4 regions of the Mesorhizobium sp. M0598 genome follow, and region 4 is predicted to be linked to each of the others. Evidence: predicted binding sites of a transcription regulator. Region 4 holds the regulator's gene; each other region holds the start of a gene.
The links. Region 4 encodes LexA, which represses DNA repair genes until DNA is damaged. Its sites were predicted from a motif close to TGTTCNNNNTGTGTTCNG; they were not measured.
Positions count from the first base shown of each region.

Region 1: the regulator LexA is predicted to act here: its motif matches at 2,427-2,444, upstream of recA (recombinase RecA).
Region 2: the regulator LexA is predicted to act here: its motif matches at 2,303-2,320, upstream of NKI59_RS15340 (ATP-dependent helicase).
Region 3: the regulator LexA is predicted to act here: its motif matches at 2,307-2,324, upstream of NKI59_RS01230 (DNA recombination protein RmuC).

Region 1 covers NZ_JAMYQL010000002.1:197,091-202,265, reverse strand. The annotation lists gene sufA (Fe-S cluster assembly scaffold SufA) at 1-280, shown strand, start outside; gene NKI59_RS04075 (GFA family protein) at 423-920, opposite strand; gene NKI59_RS04070 (TfoX/Sxy family protein) at 1,011-1,334, shown strand; gene NKI59_RS04065 (PfkB family carbohydrate kinase) at 1,369-2,292, opposite strand; gene recA (recombinase RecA) at 2,569-3,666, shown strand; gene alaS (alanine--tRNA ligase) at 3,926-5,175, shown strand, end outside.
Region 2 covers NZ_JAMYQL010000010.1:120,910-126,084, reverse strand. The annotation lists gene NKI59_RS15340 (ATP-dependent helicase) at 1-2,261, opposite strand, end outside; gene NKI59_RS15335 (glucose/quinate/shikimate family membrane-bound PQQ-dependent dehydrogenase) at 2,514-4,826, shown strand; gene NKI59_RS15330 (hypothetical protein) at 4,837-5,175, opposite strand, start outside.
Region 3 covers NZ_JAMYQL010000001.1:256,302-261,476, forward strand. The annotation lists gene truA (tRNA pseudouridine(38-40) synthase TruA) at 1-252, opposite strand, end outside; gene NKI59_RS01215 (GNAT family N-acetyltransferase) at 271-780, opposite strand; gene fmt (methionyl-tRNA formyltransferase) at 777-1,706, opposite strand; gene def (peptide deformylase) at 1,723-2,253, opposite strand; gene NKI59_RS01230 (DNA recombination protein RmuC) at 2,357-3,619, shown strand; gene NKI59_RS01235 (GFA family protein) at 3,659-4,063, opposite strand; gene NKI59_RS01240 (cation diffusion facilitator family transporter) at 4,144-5,109, opposite strand.
Region 4 covers NZ_JAMYQL010000012.1:156,831-162,005, forward strand. The annotation lists gene NKI59_RS17620 (molybdopterin molybdotransferase MoeA) at 1-588, shown strand, start outside; gene NKI59_RS17625 (hormone-sensitive lipase) at 596-1,426, opposite strand; gene kynU (kynureninase) at 1,523-2,770, opposite strand; gene lexA (transcriptional repressor LexA) at 3,218-3,952, shown strand; gene NKI59_RS17640 (ComEC/Rec2 family competence protein) at 3,946-5,175, opposite strand, start outside.

The sequences.
Region 1 (5,175 bases), on a different contig from region 4:
CAAGAAGGGCGGCTGCGCCGGCATGGAATATACGGTCGATCTGGTGACCGAGCCGAACACCAAGGACGATCATATCGAGCGCGATGGCGCCCATGTCTATGTCGCGCCGGAGGCGGCACTTTTCCTGTTCGGCACCGAGATGGACTTCGAGCGGACGACGCTGCGCACCGGCTTCACCTTCCGCAATCCGAACCAGAGTTCGGCCTGCGGCTGCGGCGAATCGGTCGAATTGAAGCCGGCCGATCTGAAGGCACTGGCCGAGGCGCGCGCTTCGGCCTGAGGCTTTCCTTCTCCCCGTCACTATACGGGGAGAAGGTGGCCCGAAGGGCCGGATGAGGGGCAGGGCCGGCTCTCGCAAGTTCGCGCCGCCCCTCATCTGCCTGCCGGCATCTTCTCCCCGTATAGCGACGGGGAGAAGAACGCTAATCCACCCACATCCCCGTTCGCTTGTGCCAGTCTGCGATCGACTCCTCCGGGTAGACATCGAAAACCTTGTCGCCCTTGCCGATATCCGGCTCGACCCAGTTCGCCTTGTATTTCAGCATCAGATGCACCTTCTCCGGCGGCTTCGGTAGCTCTGTGTCGATCGCCGAGGCAAACGGATGCACCAGCTCCGGCCAGGTTGGGTCGTAGAGCCAGAGTGCCGTCCCGCATTTCGTGCAGAAGTTCCGCTCGCCCGTCGAGGTCTCGCGTTGCGGGTGCTCGTCGTCCTCGATCTCGGCGCGGTAGACGCCGAGATGGCGCTTGCCCTGGATTTTCAGCGTCTCGTAATCGGCGCCGAGATTGATGGCAAAACCGCCACCGCCCTGCTGCTTGCGGCAGATCGAGCAGTAGCACAGCATGAACGGCACCGGCGTGTGGCTTTCCACCTCGAAACGTACGGCATTGCACCGGCAGGACCCTTTGAGCAGAAGCGGCATGAAAAACTCCGACGAAATTGATTCTGAACTTGTCAGGATGGTGCCGGTTGCGTCGATGACAAGGGGAAATCCGGGTGACATGATCGCCGCATGGACAACGAGCGCATAGAAGAGCTTTTCGAAGGCCTCGGCCCGGTCAGCATCCGCAAGCTGTTCGGCGGCAAGGGCATCTATTTCGACGGCGTCATCGTCGCCATCGTCATCCGTGGCGAATTGATGCTGAAGGCCGACGCCGAAAGCGCCCCGGATTTCGAAGCGGCCGGCTGCCGGCAATGGACCTATACCGGCTCGCGGCACGGCAAGCTCGTGTCGATGCCCTATTGGAGCGTTCCCGACAGCGCCTTCGACGATCCCGACGAGATGGCGATGTGGGCGCGCCGCGCCTACGAGGCAGCACGGCGCGCCGGCAAATAGGCTGCGTCATGCTTCGGCAATTCCGGGCCGTACTTCATGCCAGGTCCCGCGCCTCGGGCACGAGCGCCAGCGCTTCGGCAAAGCCAGCGCTGGTGAAGGCGGCACTCTCGACGACGAGCATAGCTGCGGCAATGCCTTCGCGCAGTGCGGCGCGCAGCGTCAGGCCGCGCAGCAGGGCAGCGATCGTGGCGCCTGCCAATGCGTCGCCGGCGCCGGCAGCATCGGTCCGCTTTTGTAGCGGCGGTGGCGAGATCGAGAACGCGCTCAATTCGTCGAAACCGAGCACTGGTTCGTCGCCGGCGGTGATCACGCCGCTTTTCAGCCCGGCGCGTCTCAGGCCGTCGACGATGCCTTGATCGATTTGGAGGCCGGCGAGCACGCCGGCCTCGTGCCGGTTCATGAAGGCCATCGCCAGACGGTCGAGCACCGGCGTCAGCCGCGCCGCTTTGTTGGGCGAGACCGCAAGCGCAAACACCGGCTTGCCGGCGGCGAGTGCCGCCAGCCGCTCCAGCGCGGTCGACGGCAGGTTGGCGTCGCACAGCACCGCGTCGGCCGAACCGATCGCTTCCCGGACCTTGGCGCGGCGGATCTGCTTGGGAAGCGCCAGCTCGTAGAGCACCATGTCGGCAAGGCCGGCGATCAGCCCGCCGTCGCTATCGATCAGCATCGTATGGCTTGGCGTTGCTCGGTCGAGGAACACCGCCGACAGGTCGGCAATGCCGGCCTCGGTGACGGCGCGTAAAACCGTGTCGCCAAGGGCATCGCCGCCGCGCACCGAAAGCAGCGAGGCCGAGACGCCGCGGCGCACGGCACAGCGCAAGGCGTTGAAGACGGCGCCGCCGACATGCTCGCGCATCGTGCCCGGATTAGACGCTGCTGGCACGAAGGCGCCGGCAACCCGGCCGCGCCGCTCGATATAGGCGCCGCCCACGGCCAGGATCGTCGGGGATTTGATCATGCCGTCAAAATGCCCTTTAGCTGTTGCCCGGAGAGACTAGGTCGCCGGGCGGAACCCTGCAATCGCGGGTCCGATTCGGTTGGTAACGGCAACGGCGCCGCATGCGAGGCGAGACGCATCGGAAGCAATAATCGCGAAACAAAAATAGAACAAATAGGGATATGCGTTATTTTTCAAACCCTTGGTGCTCATTGACAAATGAGAACAAATGAGGTACATTCTTTTAAGGATTGCGGGATTGTCCGGCCTCCATTGACGACCACGGGGTGATGTATCATGGCTCAGAATTCTTTGCGGCTTGTAGAGGACAAAGCGGTGGACAAATCAAAGGCTCTGGATGCCGCGCTGTCGCAAATTGAGCGTGCCTTCGGCAAGGGCTCGATCATGCGGCTCGGCGCGAACGAGCAGGTCGTCGAGATCGAAACGGTGCCGACCGGCTCGCTTGGGCTGGACATCGCGCTTGGCGTCGGCGGCCTGCCGCGCGGCCGCATCGTCGAGATCTACGGGCCGGAAAGCTCGGGCAAGACGACGCTGGCGCTGCACACGGTGGCCGAAGCCCAGAAGAAGGGCGGCATCTGCGCCTTCGTCGATGCCGAGCACGCGCTCGACCCGGTCTATGCCCGCAAGCTCGGCGTCGATCTCGAAAACCTGCTGATCTCGCAGCCCGATACCGGCGAGCAGGCGCTGGAGATCTGCGACACGCTGGTGCGCTCCGGCGCCATCGACGTGCTGGTGGTCGATTCGGTGGCGGCGTTGACGCCGCGGGCGGAAATCGAAGGCGAGATGGGCGATTCGCTGCCCGGCCTGCAGGCCCGCCTGATGAGCCAGGCACTGCGCAAGCTCACCGCCTCGATCTCGCGCTCCAACACCATGGTCATCTTCATCAACCAGATCCGCATGAAGATCGGCGTCATGTTCGGTTCGCCCGAGACGACGACCGGCGGCAATGCGTTGAAATTCTATGCTTCGGTCCGCCTCGACATCCGCCGCATCGGCTCGGTCAAGGATCGCGACGAGGTCGTCGGCAACCAGACCCGCGTCAAGGTCGTCAAGAACAAGCTGGCGCCGCCCTTCAAGGTGGTCGAGTTCGACATCATGTATGGCGAGGGCGTCTCCAAGACCGGCGAGCTGGTCGATCTCGGCGTCAAGGCGGGCGTGGTCGAAAAGTCGGGCGCCTGGTTCTCCTACAATTCGCAGCGTCTTGGCCAGGGCCGCGAAAACGCAAAACTGTTCCTGCGCGACAATCCCGACACGGCGCGCGAGATCGAGCTGGCGCTACGGCAGAATGCCGGGCTGATCGCTGAGAAATTCCTTGAGAACGGCGGCTCCGAGAGCAGCGACGACGGTTTCGAGGACGACGCTGGGGTGATGTAGGGCAAGCGACGCCTCGCTGAGTCTCAGCCAGGTTTCGATTTGATGTTTTGATTTTGAGTTTGTGTAATCGATGCGTTTCAAACCGCCGGCCCAGGGCCGGCGGTTCGCGTTTGACGGCGAGGCAGACGCATTTCAAGGCGCTGGTGAAAGCCGGGATTTGAGCCCATTTGGTGTTTCTGGACAGGCTGCGGTGCGACCGCTAAAAGGCCATGTCTATTTTCCGCCGGCAGCCGGCGGTTCTCTCGAAAAGGCAGTATTCATGAGTGGCGTCAACGAGATCCGGTCGGCATTTCTCGACTATTTTCGCAAGGAAGGTCACGAGGTCGTCGCGTCAAGCCCGCTGGTGCCGCGCAACGACCCGACGCTGATGTTCACCAATGCCGGCATGGTGCAGTTCAAGAACGTTTTCACCGGTCTGGAGAAGCGGCCCTATTCGCGCGCCACGACCGCCCAGAAGAGTGTTCGCGCCGGCGGCAAGCACAACGACCTCGACAATGTCGGCTACACCGCGCGCCACCTGACCTTATTCGAGATGCTCGGCAATTTCTCCTTCGGCGACTATTTCAAGGAGCGGGCCATAGAGCTTGCCTGGAACCTGATCACCAGGGAGTTCGGGCTGAAGAAGGACAAGCTGCTGGTCACCGTCTACCACACCGACGACGAGGCGGCTTCGTACTGGAAGAAGATCGCCGGCCTTTCGGACGATCGCATCATCCGCATCGCGACTTCGGACAACTTCTGGGCGATGGGTGACACTGGACCTTGCGGGCCGTGTTCGGAGATATTCATCGACCGCGGCGAGCATATCTGGGGCGGCCCTCCCGGCAGCCCCGAGGAGGATGGCGACCGTTTCCTTGAATTCTGGAACCTGGTGTTCATGCAGTATGAACAGGTGACGAAAGACGAGCGCATCGACCTGCCGCGTCCGTCGATCGACACGGGCATGGGCCTCGAGCGCATGGCCTCCATCCTGCAAGGCGTTGAAAGCGTCTTCGAAACCGACCTGTTCCGCCACCTCATCGACGCCGCATCGTCGGCGCTCGGCCGCGGTCCGGATGCGGACGCCGTCGCATCGTTGCGCGTCATTGCCGATCACCTGCGTTCGTCCTGCTTCCTGGTCGCCGACGGCGTGCTGCCGTCCAACGAAGGCCGCGGCTACGTGCTTCGTCGCATCATGCGCCGCGCCATGCGCCACGCGCAATTGCTCGGCGCCCGCGATCCGCTGATGTGGCGCCTGGTGCCGGCGCTGGTCCGCGAGATGGGCCAAGCCTACCCGGAACTGGTGCGCGGCGAACAGATGATCACCGAAACGCTGAAGCTGGAAGAGACGCGCTTCCGCAAGACGCTGGTGCGCGGCTTGGGCTTGCTTTCGGAGGCGACGGAAAAGCTGGCCTCCGGCGACATGCTGGATGGCGAGACAGCGTTCAAGCTCTACGACACCTATGGCTTTCCGCTCGATCTGACGCAGGACGCGCTGCGCCAGCGCAACATCTCGGTCAACCTTGCCGG
Region 2 (5,175 bases), on a different contig from region 4:
CCGCCGCCATAGGAATTGCCGTAACCGCCGTAGCTGTTGCCGCTCTCGGAAACTTCGACATGGGCTTCCGGCAGCTCGTCGAGGAAGCGCGACGGGATGGTCGATTGCCAGAGGCCGTGGATGCGCCGATTGGAGACGAACCAGATGTGCAGGTTCTTCTTGGCGCGGGTCAGGCCGACATAGGCAAGCCGGCGCTCCTCCTCGAGCCCGGAGCGGCCGCCCTCGTCGAGCGAGCGTTGGTGCGGGAACAGGCCTTCCTCCCAGCCGGGCAGGAACACGGTTTCGAATTCGAGGCCCTTGGCCGAATGCAGCGTCATGATGTTGACGGCGTCGAGCTCGGCGTTCTGCTCGGCGTCCATGACGAGTGCGACATGTTCGAGGAAAGAGCGCAGCGATTCGTACTCCTCCATGGAGCGGATCAACTCCTTGAGGTTCTCCAGCCGGCCTGGCGCTTCCACCGAGCGGTCGTTCTTCCACATATCGGTGTAGCCGCTCTCCTCGAGAATGGTCTCGGCGAGCTCGGTGTGCGGCGTGGTTTCCAGCGCCTTCTGCCAGCGCTCGAAATTGGCCGATACCTCGCGCAGTGCGGCGCGCGGCTTCGGCTTCAGCTCGTCGCTTTCGGCAAGTTTTGCCGCCGCCTCCAGCATCGGGATGCGCAGCGCCCGTGCGGTGTCGTGGATCTGGCGGATGGTGGCCTCGCCAAGGCCGCGCTTCGGCACGTTGACGATGCGCTCGAAGGCGAGGTCGTCGCCGCTGTTGGCGACGACGCGGAAGAAGGCCAGCGCATCGCGGATTTCGAGCCGCTCATAAAAGCGCGGGCCGCCGATGACGCGGTAATTGAGGCCGAGCGTGACGAAGCGGTCCTCGAATTCGCGCATCTGGAAGGAGGCGCGGACGAGAATCGCCATCTCGTTGAGATTGTGCTTCTGGCGCTGATAGGCCTCGATGGTCTCGCCGACGGCGCGGGCCTCCTCTTCGGAATCCCAGGCGGCATGGACATGCACCTTCTCGTCGTCCTCGGCGATCTTTTCGGTAAACAGCGTCTTGCCGAAGCGGCCCTCATTGTGGGCGATGAGGTGGGAGGCGGTGCCGAGGATGTGCGCGGTCGAGCGATAGTTGCGCTCCAGCCTTATGATGGTGGCGCCGGGGAAATCCTTGTCGAAGCGCAGGATGTTGTCGACCTCGGCGCCGCGCCAGCCATAGATGGACTGATCGTCGTCGCCGACGCAGCAGATATTTACGGTGGACAGGCGCGGGCTTCCCTCCCCCTTGAGGGGAGGGTGGCCGGGCGAAGCCCGGTCGGGTGGGGTCCGTGCGGCAGTGCTCGACCTACCGGCGGCAGTGCTCGACGCTCTAGCGGTGCCTTCTGCGGCAACCCCCTCCGCCCGCTTCGCGGGCACCTCCCCCTCAAGGGGGGAGGATTGCGGCCGCTGCGCCAAGAGCCGCAGCCACATGTACTGGGCGGTGTTGGTGTCCTGATATTCGTCGACGAGGATGTAGCGGAAGCGCTTGTGGTATTCCTTCAGCACGTCCGGATTGGCGCGGAAGATGCGGATCGGATGGCACAGGAGATCGCCGAAGTCGCAAGCGTTCAGCGTTTTCAGCCGCTCCTGATAGGCCTTGTAGAGCTCGCGGCCCTTGCCGTTGGCGAAGGCACGGGCATCGCCCTCGGGGATGTCGGCGGGACCGAGGCCCTTGTTCTTCCAGCCGTCGATCATCTGGGCGAACTGCTTGGCCGGCCAGCGCTTGTCGTCCAGCCCTTCGGCCTGGATAAGCTGCTTGATCAGGCGCACCACGTCGTCCGTGTCGAGAATGGTGAAGTCGGATTTGAGCCCGGCCAGCTCGGCATGTCTGCGCAGCAGCTTCACTCCAATCGAGTGGAAGGTGCCGAGCCACGGCATGCCCTCGACATTGCCTTCGCCGATCAACAGGCCGATGCGCTGCTTCATCTCGCGCGCCGCCTTGTTGGTGAAGGTGACGGCGAGGATCTGCGAGGGGAAAGCCTTGCCGGTGGCAAGGATGTGGGCGATGCGGGTGGTCAGGACGCGCGTTTTGCCGGTGCCGGCGCCGGCCAGCACCAGCACCGGGCCTTCGGTGGTTTCCACCGCCAGCCGCTGCTCGGGGTTGAGGCCGTTGAGATAATCGGGCGCATTGTTGTGGCCGCTGCGGGCAGCCATGGCGCGCGCGGCAATGCCCGACGGGGCCACGGGCCGCGCGTTCGGTTCGTCAAAAAAGGGCATGTCTTCCGAAAAGCCGGACATCTCCCCCCGAATGTAGTGATTCGGCAGCGAAAGGCCAGAAGTGTCTCCGTTTTGTTCTCTGCCCAGTCGGTAGACTCACAATCTGAATGGGTCCGCTAACCAAAACGCCTGGCTTGCGATGGGCCGGCGCCGTAAAACGCCGAGCTTGCTTGACAGGGGAGGCGGGCCGGAGAAAGTTGCGTGGGGGCAGGAACGCAATGCGGGGTTGCCCATGGACGCGTCGCGGAGCGCACCAGTCGAAGGAGCACCGTCTTGGCTGTGGTCATCACCTCCCTGATCCTTTTCCTCATCGGCCTGGCGGTTGGCGGCGGCGGCATCTGGCTCGTGACGCTGGGGGGCAGCTGGTATTACGTCATCGTCGGTCTAGCTTTCCTTGTCGCGGCCTGGCTGCTCTACAGGCGCAGATCCACGGCGCTGTGGCTCTACGCGGCGATCGTGCTCGGCACGCTCGCCTGGGCGGTCTGGGAGATCGGCTTCGACTGGTGGGAGCTCGGCCCGCGCGGCGGCATCATCGTGCTTGTCGCGCTATGGCTGTTGACGCCATGGGCGCGGCGCGGGCTTACCGGTCCCGACGGACGCGCGCCGCTGATCCTCGCCGTGCTGGCCTCGCTTGCGGTCGCCGGCTATTCGATGACGACCGATCCAAAGGATATTGCGGGTGAACTCAACACCGACAAGGTGACGCCGACGGCCGATCTCGGCGGCAACGTGCCGGCTGGCGAATGGCACTATTACGGTCGCACGCAATATGGCCAGCGCTATTCGCCGCTCGACCAGATCACCGCCGAAAACGTTGCCAATCTGCAGCCGGCCTGGACCTATCGCACCGGCGACGTGAAAGGGCCCGACGACATCGGCGAGACGACCTATCAGGTGACGCCGCTAAAAATCGGCGACACGCTCTACATCTGCACGCCGCATAATTTCGCCATCGCCATCGATGCCGCGAGCGGTAAGGAGAAATGGCGCTTCGATCCGCAGGTCAAGCTCAACAAGGACCGCCAGCACCAGACCTGCCGCGGCGTGTCCTATTATGCCGATGCCAAGGTCGCCGCCGGCCAGCCCTGCGCCACACGCATCTACCTGCCGACATCCGACGCCCGGCTGATCGCGCTCGATGCGGCGAATGGCCAGGTCTGCCCGACTTTCGCCGAAGGCGGCACGCTGAACCTGCTCGCCAACATGCCATATCCGAAGCCGGGCTATTATTATTCGACCTCGGCGCCGCTGATCGTCGCCAACAAGATCATCGTCGGCGGCGCGGTCAACGACAATTATTCGACGCAGGAGCCGTCCGGGGTCATCCGTGCCTACGATGCCGACACCGGCGCGCTGTTGTGGAATTGGGATTCCGGCAATCCGGATCAGACGACGCCGCTGCCGCCGGACCAGACCTACACCAACAACTCACCCAACATGTGGTCGACGGCGAGCGTCGACGAGAAGCTCGGGCTGCTTTATGTGCCGCTCGGCAACAAGACGCCGGACCAACTCGGTGCCGGACGCAGTGCCAATGACGAGAAATTCTCCTCTTCGATCACCGCGCTCGATCTCAACAGCGGACAATTGCGCTGGGTGCGGCAGACCGTGCACCACGATCTCTGGGACATGGACGTGCCGGCGCAGCCGACGCTGGTCGACATCACCACGGAAAGTGGCGTGGTGCCGGCGCTGGTCGGGCCGACCAAGCAGGGCGACCTCTATGTGCTCGACCGGCGCAGCGGCGAGCCGATCGTTCCGGTCAAGGAAGTGCCGGCGCCGGGCGGCGCGATCGAAGGCGACCATACCTCGCCGACGCAGCCGCTCTCGGACCTGAGCTTCAGTCCGAAACCGCTGACCGGCGCCGATATGTGGGGCATCACCATGTTCGACCAGCTGGCCTGCCGGATCGAGCTCCGGAAGTTGCGCTATGAGGGCCGCTACACGCCGCCGTCGCTGCAGGGCTCGCTGATCTACCCCGGCAATTTCGGCACCTTCAACTGGGGCGGCGTGGCAGTCGATCCGGTCCGGCAGGTGATGTTTGGCATGCCGACATACCTGGCGTTCATCTCCAAGCTGGTGCCGCGCGCCGACGTGCCGCCGCCCGGTGACACCAAGGGCAGCGAACAGGGCCTGAACCGCAATGACGGTGCGCCTTACGCAGTAATATTGAAGCCGTTCCTGTCGCCGCTCGGCATTCCCTGCCAGGCGCCGCCCTGGGGCTATGTGGCGGGTGCCGACCTTCGGACCGGAAAGATCGTCTACAAGCATCGCAACGGCACCGTCTACGACATGACGCCATTGCCGCTGCCATTCAAGGTCGGCGTGCCCGGCATTGGCGGGCCGACGATCACTGCCGGCGGCGTCGCCTTCCTCGGTGCGGCGGTCGACGACTATGTGCGCGCTTATGACCTGACGACCGGCAAACAGCTCTGGCAGGCACGGCTGCCGGCGGGCGGGCAGTCGACACCGATGACCTACACGGTAGCCGACGGGCGCCAGTTGGTCGTCATCGTTGCCGGCGGCCACGGCTCGGTCGGCACCAAGCCGGGCGATTATGTGATGGCCTATACGCTGCCGAAATAGAGAAGTTCCTTCAGAGGCCGAGATGCCCTTTCAGGTCGGGTACCGATGCAAGTACCTCACTGGTCAGCTGCGGGCCGGCTGCTGCCTCGGCCTGCTGGACCAGCATCGTGCCGGCCTGGCTGATCTGTGCCAGCGTAAGGCCTGATGCCTTGAGTATGGCGACGCCGTTGATCAGCGCGCCGGTCTTTTCGCCGAGAGCGCCGCCGAGCGCGCCCTCCAGCGAGGACAGGAGGCCACCACCGGAAGCCGCGCCGGGAGCCATGACATCATACTGCTTGGCCAGGGCGTCTGCTCCCGGGATTTTGGCGAAGAAGTTCGACAGGGTCGTGCCTTCCGCCTCGTGTTCGAG
Region 3 (5,175 bases), on a different contig from region 4:
TTGCAGATGCGCGTTGACGGCGTCGCGCACCTTGTCGCCGGGCCATGCCTTGATCAGATCGACATGCGCCACCTGAGCGGTCGCATGGACGCCGGCATCGGTGCGGCCGGCGGCGCGCAGCGAAACCTGTTGACCACAGAACTTCTCGATCGCCTGCTCGATCGCCTGCTGCACCGATGGCTGGTTGGCCTGGCGCTGCCAGCCGGCGAAGAGACTGCCGTCATATTCGATGTCGAGGCGAAAACGAGGCATTCCCGGATCGAGGCGAAATCAGGCGGCGAGGGCTGAGCCGAAGGCCGAGGCGTAGACCAGCCTGCCGGTCTCCGGCGCCTCGCCCCAGGCAAGCGCCTGCAGGGCTTCGCCCTGATAGTCGCTGTCGAATTTCGCGGCACGGGCACGACTGTAGCCGAAACGCCCATAATAGGCCGGATCGCCGAGCACCACGGCGAGCGTCTCGCCAGCAGCCTTCAGGCGGATATGCGCCTCGCGGACCAGCGCACCGCCGATGCCGGTGCCGTGGAACGACGGCTCGACCGCCAAAGGAGCCAAAGCCACCGCCGGGAAGCTCTTGCCGCCATTCTGCACGAAAAGCCGTGAAAACAGGATATGGCCGACCACTTGCCCGTCTTCGTCCGCCACCAGTTCGACGACGGCATCACCGCCGGTGACCAGCGCGTCGACCAGTCCGGCCTCCGTCTGCTGGCCGAATGCGTGTTCTTCGACAAGGCGGATCGCCTCGCGGTCCCGCGGCGTCGCCGCGCGTATGGACATCATGCTCATGACAATTTCATTCCTTTTTCGAGCTTGGCCCCGCGCAGAAACTCCTGCGCGGCAATGGGCCTTGCGCCCGCACGTTGAACTTCGACCGGCCTGATCGCGCCTGACCCGCAGGCGACCGTCAGCCGGTCATCGAGAATTCCTCCCGGTTCGCCGGCGCCTTGCGAGAGCGTCGAGCGAAGCAGTTTCAGCCGTTCCACGCGGCCGCCGATTTCGGCCTCACACCATGCACCGGGAAAGGGCGACAGGCCGCGAATCTGGTTGTGCACGTCGCCGGCAGGTCGCAGCCAGTCTATGCGAGTCTCCGATTTATCGATTTTCTTGGCGTAGGTCACCCCCACCTCCGCCTGTGTGGTAAATGTCAGCGTATTCCGCTCCAGCCGTTCGAGCGCTTGCACCATCAGCGCAGCACCGAGGACCATCAGCCGGTCGTGCAGATCGCCGGCCGTCATGTCGGGTCCAATGGGACATTTTTCAACCATTGCCACCGGCCCGGTGTCGAGGCCTTCCTCCATCCGCATCACCATAATGCCCGTTTCGGTATCACCGGCCATGATGGCGCGCTGGACAGGGGCAGCGCCGCGCCAGCGCGGCAATAGCGATGCGTGACCGTTGAGGCAACCGAGCCGCGGCGCCTCGAGAATGGGTTTGGGTAGAAGCAATCCGTAGGCGACGACCACGGCGACGTCGGCGCGCAAGGCGCGGAACGCCTCCTGCTCCGCCTCGCTCTTCAGCGACACCGGCGACCGCACCTCGATGCCAAGCCGCGCCGCCTCGCGCTGCACCGGCGACGGCGTCAGTTCGAGCCCGCGCCGGCCGCCGGCGCGCGGCGGCTGCGTGTAGACGGCCGTCAACCCGTGCCCGGCCCCGGCAATCGCCCGCAGCGTCGGCACGGAGAATTCAGGCGTACCCATGAAGATGACACGCAGGGGCATTCGTCGACGCCTACCCCACCATCTTGCCCGGCGCCTTGTCCCTGGCGAGCTTCTTGAATTTCTTGACCACCATGTCGCGCTTCAGCTTGGAGATGTAATCGATGAACAGCACGCCGTTGAGGTGGTCGATTTCATGCTGCAGGCAGGTCGCCATCAGGCCCTCGGCCTCGATCTCCTGCAGCTTGCCGTCGCGATCGAGATATTTCACCCGCACCGCCGCGGGGCGCTCGACCTCGGCATAGTAGTCCGGGATCGACAGACAGCCTTCCTCGTAGACCGAACGCTGGTCGGAGCTTTCAAGGATTTCGGGATTGATGAAGACGTGCGGTGCCGGCGTCTCGTCCTCTTTGGCCAGGTCGATCACCAGCATGCGCAAGGGTTCGCCGACCTGGATCGCTGCGAGGCCGATGCCGGGCGCGTCATACATGGTGTCCAGCATGTCGCCGGCCAGTTTGCGCAAATCCCCGTCGACACGCTCGACCGGTTTTGAAACCTGACGCAGGACGGGATCGGGAAGGATGATAAGCGGCTTGATCGACATGGCGTCTCACCTAAGACGTCGCAGGAAAAGCGTCAACCGGGGCGCCTCCGGGCCGTTCACGTTTTGATCTGTGCCGACGTTCCGAATCATCTATGCTGTCGGCATGAACGAACTGGCCACCATCCTGTCCGAACCTGTCGCCCGCCTCGGCGCCACCACGCTCACCCTCGGCCATGTCCTGGGTTTCGGTGCAATGCTGTTCCTCGGTCTGTTCGTGGCGTTGGTCATTGCGCTGTGGCGATCGGCCAAGGCGCGTGCGGTAGCGGCCGCGGAAGCCGCCGACCATGCCCGCGACGCCGAGGCGCGGATGGCTGGTATCTTGGCAAGCCAGGCGGAAATGCAGGGCCGCATGGGCGCCATCGCCGAAGTGTTCGGCGCGCGCCAGGCCGAACTCACCCAGTCGATCGGCCAGCGCCTCGATGCCATGACCGGCCGCCTGGGCCAGACCATGACCGAGCAGACGAGATCGACGCATGAGAGCCTCGCCAAGCTGCAGGAACGGCTGGCGGTCATCGATATCGCGCAAGGCAACATCCAGTCGCTGGCCGGCCAGGTCGTGCAATTGCAGGCGATCCTTTCCAACAAGCAGACGCGCGGCGCCTTCGGCCAGTCGCGTATGGAAGCCATCGTCGCCGACGGATTGCCGCACGGCGCCTATGAATTCCAGGCGACCTTGTCGAATGGCAGCCGGCCCGATTGCCTGGTGAAGATGCCGAACGGCGCACCGTCGCTTGCCATCGATGCAAAGTTTCCGCTCGAGGCCTGGAATGCCATCCGGGCCGCCGAAGGCGCCGAACTGCAGAAGACCGCCGCACAGGCTTTCCGCCGCGACATCGAGGTGCATGTCCGCGATATTTCCGAAAAATACCTGATCCAGGGCGAGACGCAGGACACCGCCTTCATGTTCGTGCCTTCGGAATCGGTGTTCGCCGAAATCCACGAGAATTTCGAGGCCGTTGTCCAGAAGGCGCATCGCTCACGGATCGTCATCGTCTCGCCATCGCTTTTGATGCTGTCGATCCAGGTCATCCAGGCAATCCTCAAGGATGCCCGCATGCGCGAGCAGGCACACCTGATCCAGGGCGAGGTTATCCGGCTGATGGAAGATGTTTCCCGGCTCGACGAGCGGGTGCGCAAATTGCAGACGCATTTCGGTCAATCGGCCAAGGATATCGAGGACATCCTTGTCTCGACATCGAAGGTGACCAGGCGCGGACAAAAGATCGAGGCGCTGGAGTTTGGCGTGCAGCCGGCGGAGGACACCGCTGGTTCGAATGGCAGCGGAGCAAAAGCGGAAATCAGCCCGCGCGTCGCCGATTCGAAAACCGGGCAATTGAGGCTAAGGGTCGTCGAAGGCGACGATTGAGAGCTGCGCCGGAACCGGAGGCTTCGCCCCGGTCTGGCGCTACTGCTCCTCGATGATGGTTGTGCCTTCGAATTCCGGCAGCCAATGCAGCGCCGAGCGGTGCCAGATCTGCTTTCTCGGCACCAGTTGCTCGCGCTGCCGTGCCGTGCCGACCCTGATACCGTAAACCTTCGGTCCCTCGCCCGCCGACGTGGCGTAGAGATGCGAGCCGCACTCACCGCAAAATGCCTGGGCGCGCTTGGCGCCGCTCGAACCGGTCTTGATATAGATCTTCGGCGTGCCCCTGGTGATCCTGTAATTGTCCTCGGACGCCGGCACGGTGACGCGAAAGGCCGTTCCGGTTAGCTTCTGACAATCGATGCAGTGACAAATGGTGGTCTTTTCCGGATCGACTTCGGCCTCGTAAGTGATAGCGCCACAATGACACGCGCCGTCGATTTTCATCTTCGTTCCTCCTGGAGCTTTTGCCTGCGATCATAGCCGGGACTGCCCGATGGCGCATCGATTTCCTCAAGCCATTTTCCTTAGGCCGGTTCTTGTCCGGATGCCCCCGCCAAGGCCTTGCTCCGGCGTTCCCAGGTGCCGGTGGTCTGCGGCTTGACGAAGAGCCGCGTCACCTCCGGCATCTCCGCCTTCAGCCGCGTCTCGAGGCGCTCGACGCAGGTCTCTATCTCCGGCGCCGACAAATGATCCTCGAACTCGATGCTCAAAGCGGCGACGATCTCCTGCGGACCCATATGCAGCGTCAGCACGCCATTTGCCCGTTGCACCGCCGGGTCCTGCTGGATGATGGCCAGCACCTCTGTTTGCACCTCGGGCGAGGCCGGCTCGCCGAGCAGCAGGCTCTTGCTTTCGCGCGCCAGGAAGATCGCGGTCGCGCCCAGGATGAGCGCGATGCCGATCGACGCGGCGCCGTCGAGCTTCGGCATGTCCAGCAATTCCGCCGCCAATATGCCGGCGAAGGCGACAACGAGGCCGAGAAGTGCCGCGCTGTCCTCGAAGAGTACGGTGTAGACACTCGGATCCTTGCTGAGCTGCACCGCCTCAAGCCAGCCGTGGCTGCCTTTTTGGTGGCGGAATTCCTTCAGCGCCACCAGCCAAGAGGTGCCTTCGAAGAGAAAGGAAAGGCCAAGGACAGCGTAGTTCACCTTGGCGTTGGCAATCGGCTCCGGCGCCATGATGTGCGTCACGCCTTCGTAGAACGATATGCCGGCGCCCAGTGCAAAGACGAGGAGCGCAACGATGAAGCTCCAGAAGTACAGCTCGCGGCCATGGCCGAGCGGATGCGTGCGGTCGGCCGGCCGGGCGGCACGGTGCATGCCGTAAAGCAGCAGGCTGCCATTGCCGGTATCGACGAGCGAGTGGACGCCTTCCGAGAGCATTGCCGAGCTGCCCGTGAACAAGGCAGCGGCAAATTTGGTCAGTGCGATCGCAAGATTTCCGGCGAGCGCCGCATAGATCACTTTTTTCGACCCGCCATGCGCCGCCATGGTGTGCTGCCTTGGTTGATGCACCGAGATTGGCGGAGCGCCCGCCCACGCTCCACAGTCCCCACA
Region 4 (5,175 bases):
GCCGCTGCCGCACAGTCGGTCGGTGCGCGCGCGCTCGACCTTGGCATCGCGCCGGACCGCAGGGAGGCGATCGCTGCGCTGGTTGAAAAGGCCGTGAAGGCTGGCGCGAACGTCATCGTCACGCTGGGCGGTGCCTCGGTCGGTGACCACGACTTCGTGCATGACGTGCTGACCGGGCAAGGCATGACGCTCGATTTCTGGAAGATCGCCATGCGGCCGGGCAAGCCACTGATGTTCGGGCGGCTGGGAGACATTCGCTGCATCGGCCTGCCCGGCAATCCGGTGGCAAGCCTGGTCTGCACTCAGCTCTTCCTGAAGCCGCTGCTGGCGCGGCTCGGCGGCCGCGCCTTTCAGCAGGATATACGTCGGGCACGGCTCGGTGCCGCCATGCCGGCCAACGATCTCAGGCAAGATTATGTGCGGGCTGTTGTCATAGATGACGCCGGTACGCTCGTGGCGACGCCGTTCGGCATCCAGGACTCCTCGATGCTGAAAATGCTGGCCGATGCCAACGGGCTGATCGTTCGCGCGCCGTTCGCACCTGCCGCGGCGGCGGGCTCCCCCTGCGACGTGCTGATGTTACGCTGAACCTGCCTCACTCCGAGATCAAGGTCCGGGTCAGCGGATGGTCTGGATCGGCCAAACCGTCGATGATGTTGAAATGATGCCGGTCAGGCTCGACCACCGAGCTGGTCGCGGTACCCAGGCCGATCCAGATGTTGGCCAGCAACGCGCTCTGACGCAGGAATTCGGCGCGCTCGCCGCCGCCGGCCCAGCAGGTCAGGCGGGCCTTGTCCATCGGGCGCAGCAGCACCGGGCTTTCGGCCTGCGCCTCGGCCTCATCGATCGCGATCGTCTCGTTCATGCCGGTGCGCATGATCGGGCGCAAATCATGCACCCCCGAGATCGACACCACATGACGAACGCGCCGGACCACTTCGGGCGCCAGCGGCGTCGTCGCCGTAACCATCCGGCTAACAAGATGGCCGCCGGCCGAGTGCCCGGTCAGCATCAGCGGCCCTGCGACCATCGCCGCCGCCTGGCCGATCGCCGCGCCGACTTCCTTGACGATGCCGCCAATGCGTATCTGCGGACAGAGCGTGTAGGACGGCATCGCCACCGCATAGCCGCGATCAACAGGGCCAGTGGCAAGATGCGACCAGAAACTCTTGTCGAATGCCATCCAGTAGCCGCCATGAACGAACACCACGAGTCCCTTGGGCTTGATGGCCGGCAGGAAAAGATCGAGCCGGTTGCGTGGGTTGTCGCCATAGGCCATGTCGAGCCGCGCCCTGCCCTCGGTCGAAAGCACGTCGCGGAAAACCCGCGCGGGCTCGATCCAGGCCGCCGGCCAGCGATCGCTGCCGGCTATGTTGGCGCCGTTGGCATAGGCGTTGTCCCAATCGGCAATGTGACGTTCGAACACCCTGCGCCCTCCCTGGCAATATGGCCTTGCAACGTAGCCGTGAGCATCGCGCGGCGCGTCGTCGCCAGCCTCACGATTCCAGCTCTCGCATCAATCTCAAGTGACAGCTGCTTTGATTGCGAAGCGCGCATCCTTCCACGCACCGGTGCGGAGGATATCCTCAAGCACTTTGACGGCCTGCCAGACATCGGCATAGCTGACATAGAGCGGGGTGAAGCCGAAGCGCATGGTCGATGGCGCGCGAAAATCGCCGATCACGCCACGTTCGATCAGCGCGCGCATGACCTGGTAGCCATGCTCATGCATGAATGAAATCTGGCTGCCGCGTTTTTCCCCATCGCGCGTGCTTTCGAGCGTGAGCCCGTAAGTGCCGCACTTTGCCTCGACAAGCTCGATGAACAGATCCGCCAGCGCGATGCTCTTCTTGCGCACCGCCGTCATGTCGACATCGTTCCAGATGTCGAGCGCGCCCTTCAGCGTGCGCATCGACAGGACCGGCTGGGTGCCGCACAGAAACCGGCGGATGCCGGTGCCGGCCGCATAGCCTGGCTCGAAGGCGAAGGGCCGTGCATGGCCCCACCAGCCGGTGAGCGGCTGCTGGATGTCGGAAAGATGCCGCTCAGCCGCATAGATGAAGGCAGGCGCGCCCGGGCCGCCATTCAGATATTTGTAGGTGCAGCCAACGGCAAAATCGGCGTTTGCCTTGTCGAGCTCGACTGACATCGCGCCGGCGGTGTGGCAGAGATCCCAGACGATCATCGCCCCGGCTTCCTGAGCCCTGCGCGTCAGCGCCGGCATGTCGCGCAGTTCGCCCGACTTGTAGTTGACGTGGTTGACCAGCACCACGGCGGTGCGTTCGTCGATCAGCTCTTCGATGGTCGGCGCGTCGACCCCCGAGAGGCGCAGCAGCGTATCTTTTCGCGTCGAAACCACACCCTCAGCCATGTACAGGTCCGTCGGAAAACTATCGCCCTCGGCGACGATGACCTGCCGCTCCGGTCGCATGGCTATGGCGGCGTGCAGCAGCTTGTAGATGTTGACCGATGTCGTGTCGCAGACCACCGTCTGGCCGGCCGCGGCACCGATCAGGCGCCCGAGCTGGTCGCCAAGTTCAAGCGGCATGTTGAACCAGCCGGCCGTGTTCCATGCGCGGATGAGATCATGCGACCATTCTTCGGTCGCGGCCTTGTGCAGTTCATCGAATGCGGCACGTGAAGCAGCTCCTAGCGAATTGCCGTCGAGATAGATCACTCCTTGCGGCAACACAAAGCGGTCGCGCATCGCGCGCAGCGGATCCGCGGCATCCATCGCCTTTATGGCCACGAGATCGGGAATTCCTGTCATGATTTGTCTGCTCCCCCAAGATCCAACGCAACGCCGGACACGCATCGACTGTTCTTCCATTACCTGGTTGTGCGCAGCAAGGCTCCACCAGCGAGAAGCAGCCTGACCAGGCGGTGGAAACCGGGACTTTACCCGAGGTTGGCGTTTTGAGTTCGTTTCGTTCACGGTGCATTGACCAAACCGCACAGTCGATACGGGTTCAATTCCGTGCCTTTTGCCGACCGACGGCCGATGCCAGTGCCGCCTTCTAGGAGGCCAGAAGGGCGCAAACGAAAGCAGAATCAAGGCGATGAGGCTCGCGGCGGTGAAAATGCGGTACGCCGGTAGGGGACGTCGTTTGTTTCCCGAGCCTTAACGCATTCATTAAACTTTAAACAGTTGCGGAACACAACTGGAACAGATAGTGTTTGTTCTGGGTTTGTTTTTCTGATTCTGTTGGGGGTCGCTATGCTGACACGCAAACAACACGAACTGCTTATGTTCATCCACGAAAGGTTGAAGGAAAGCGGTATCCCGCCTTCCTTCGACGAGATGAAGGAAGCGCTCGACCTGGCTTCCAAATCCGGAATCCACCGGCTGATTACGGCGCTGGAGGAGCGCGGCTTCATTCGCCGTTTGCCCAACCGGGCCCGTGCGCTGGAGGTGCTGCGCCTGCCTGACTCGATCGCCCCCGGCCTCAATGCGGCACGCAAGTTCTCGCCGAGTGTCATCCAGGGCAGTCTTGGGCAAGGCGGTCCTCGGCAAGGCAAGCCGACATCGTCGCGCGTGCCCGCAGCCGGAAATGACGACGATGTCGTCGCCACCGTTTCGATCCCGGTGATGGGCCGCATCGCCGCCGGTGTGCCGATCGACGCCATCCAGCACCAGACGCATTCGATTTCGGTGCCGCCGGATATGATCATGGGCGGCGAGCATTATGCGCTCGAGGTCAAAGGCGATTCGATGATCGAGGCCGGCATTTTCGACGGCGACACGGTGATCATCCGCAATGCCGATACGGCGAGCCCCGGTGAGATCGTGGTGGCACTGGTCGACGAGGAGGAAGCGACGCTGAAGCGGTTCCGCCGCAAGGGCGCCTCGATCGCCCTGGAAGCCGCCAATCCGGCCTACGAGACGCGCATCTTCGGACCAGACAGGGTCAAGGTGCAGGGCAAGCTCGTCGGACTGATCCGCCGCTACTGAGCTCCGCCCTTGGCGCCGGCTTTGGGGTTGTCGGCCCTGCGGTATGGCGGCAGGCCCCGTGCCGCGCGTGAAAATTTCCGCTGCACGTGCCAGGGCCGGTATGATTTTTCGACCGCGAAACGGATTTCGGCGCGCGTTGCCGCTTGTGGATCGAAGTAGACGGCGGCACTTCCCGCGCGCGCCAGTTGCCGTTTGGTGACGACGAGGACCAGCCGGTCGTAGTAGCAGGGGTTATGGGCGGTGGCGTCGTCGATGACGATCAAGCTGGCAAAGGCGCAGGCTGGCCGCGCAGTATCGCGGTCCTTGGCTTGCGCGATGATCGCGCCGGATGGATGCCTGGCAAGGCAGAGGCCGTCCGTGCAAATGAACGGCATGCCCGGCGGTAGGTCGGCCGGATCGGCAATGTCGAATTGCGGGTCGTTCTTTCCAGGTGTTTCCGGCGCGACGATAGCCTCTGATGTGAGCGCGCGTTTCCAGTTGTCGATGGTGAACTCATTCGGGCGTGCCCGGTTGACCGCGAGTTCACCGCTGCCGATCGGCAGCGCGACCAGCCGTGCGTCCTCCGAGACCAATACGTCGGGTATGCGTGTCTGCGTTGTCGTCAGCAAGCCGGCGAGCGCAAAAGGAAGTGCCGCCAGCCGCAACCAGGTCGTCGCCATGCTGGCAATGACGAGGGCGATCGTCACCAGAAGGACGGATCTCAGCGAAATCAGCCCGACCGCATCGATCGGCGAGCGCTCCGAGATCCACCCGGACAGGGCGATCATCGCCGTCAGCCCCTTGCCCATGACATAGAGGAAAGGGCCATCCGCACCGAACGGCATCGCCAGCGCGCTGAGAACGGCGAAGGGCATGACGACCAGTGAGACGATGGGCATGATGGCCAGATTGGCGAACAGGCTGAGCGGCGCCACGCGCTGGAAATGCCATATGGCGAAAAGCGCCGTGGCGCTCCCTGCAATGATCGAGGTCATCGCCAGACCGCACATGCCCAGCAGGACCTTTCGAGTGGCAAAGCGTAGCGGCGACCGCCGCGGCGGCGGCGTGGTGGCCCTGCCGGCGCGGTAATCGGACCAGCCTGCATAGGCGCCGACAAGGGCGGCCGTCGCGGCGAAGGACATTTGGAAACTCGGACCGACCACCTCGTGCGGCGACACCAGGATGACCGCGATGGCCGAGATCGCCAGGTTGCGCATGGTGAGCGCGGCCCGGTCGAACAGCAC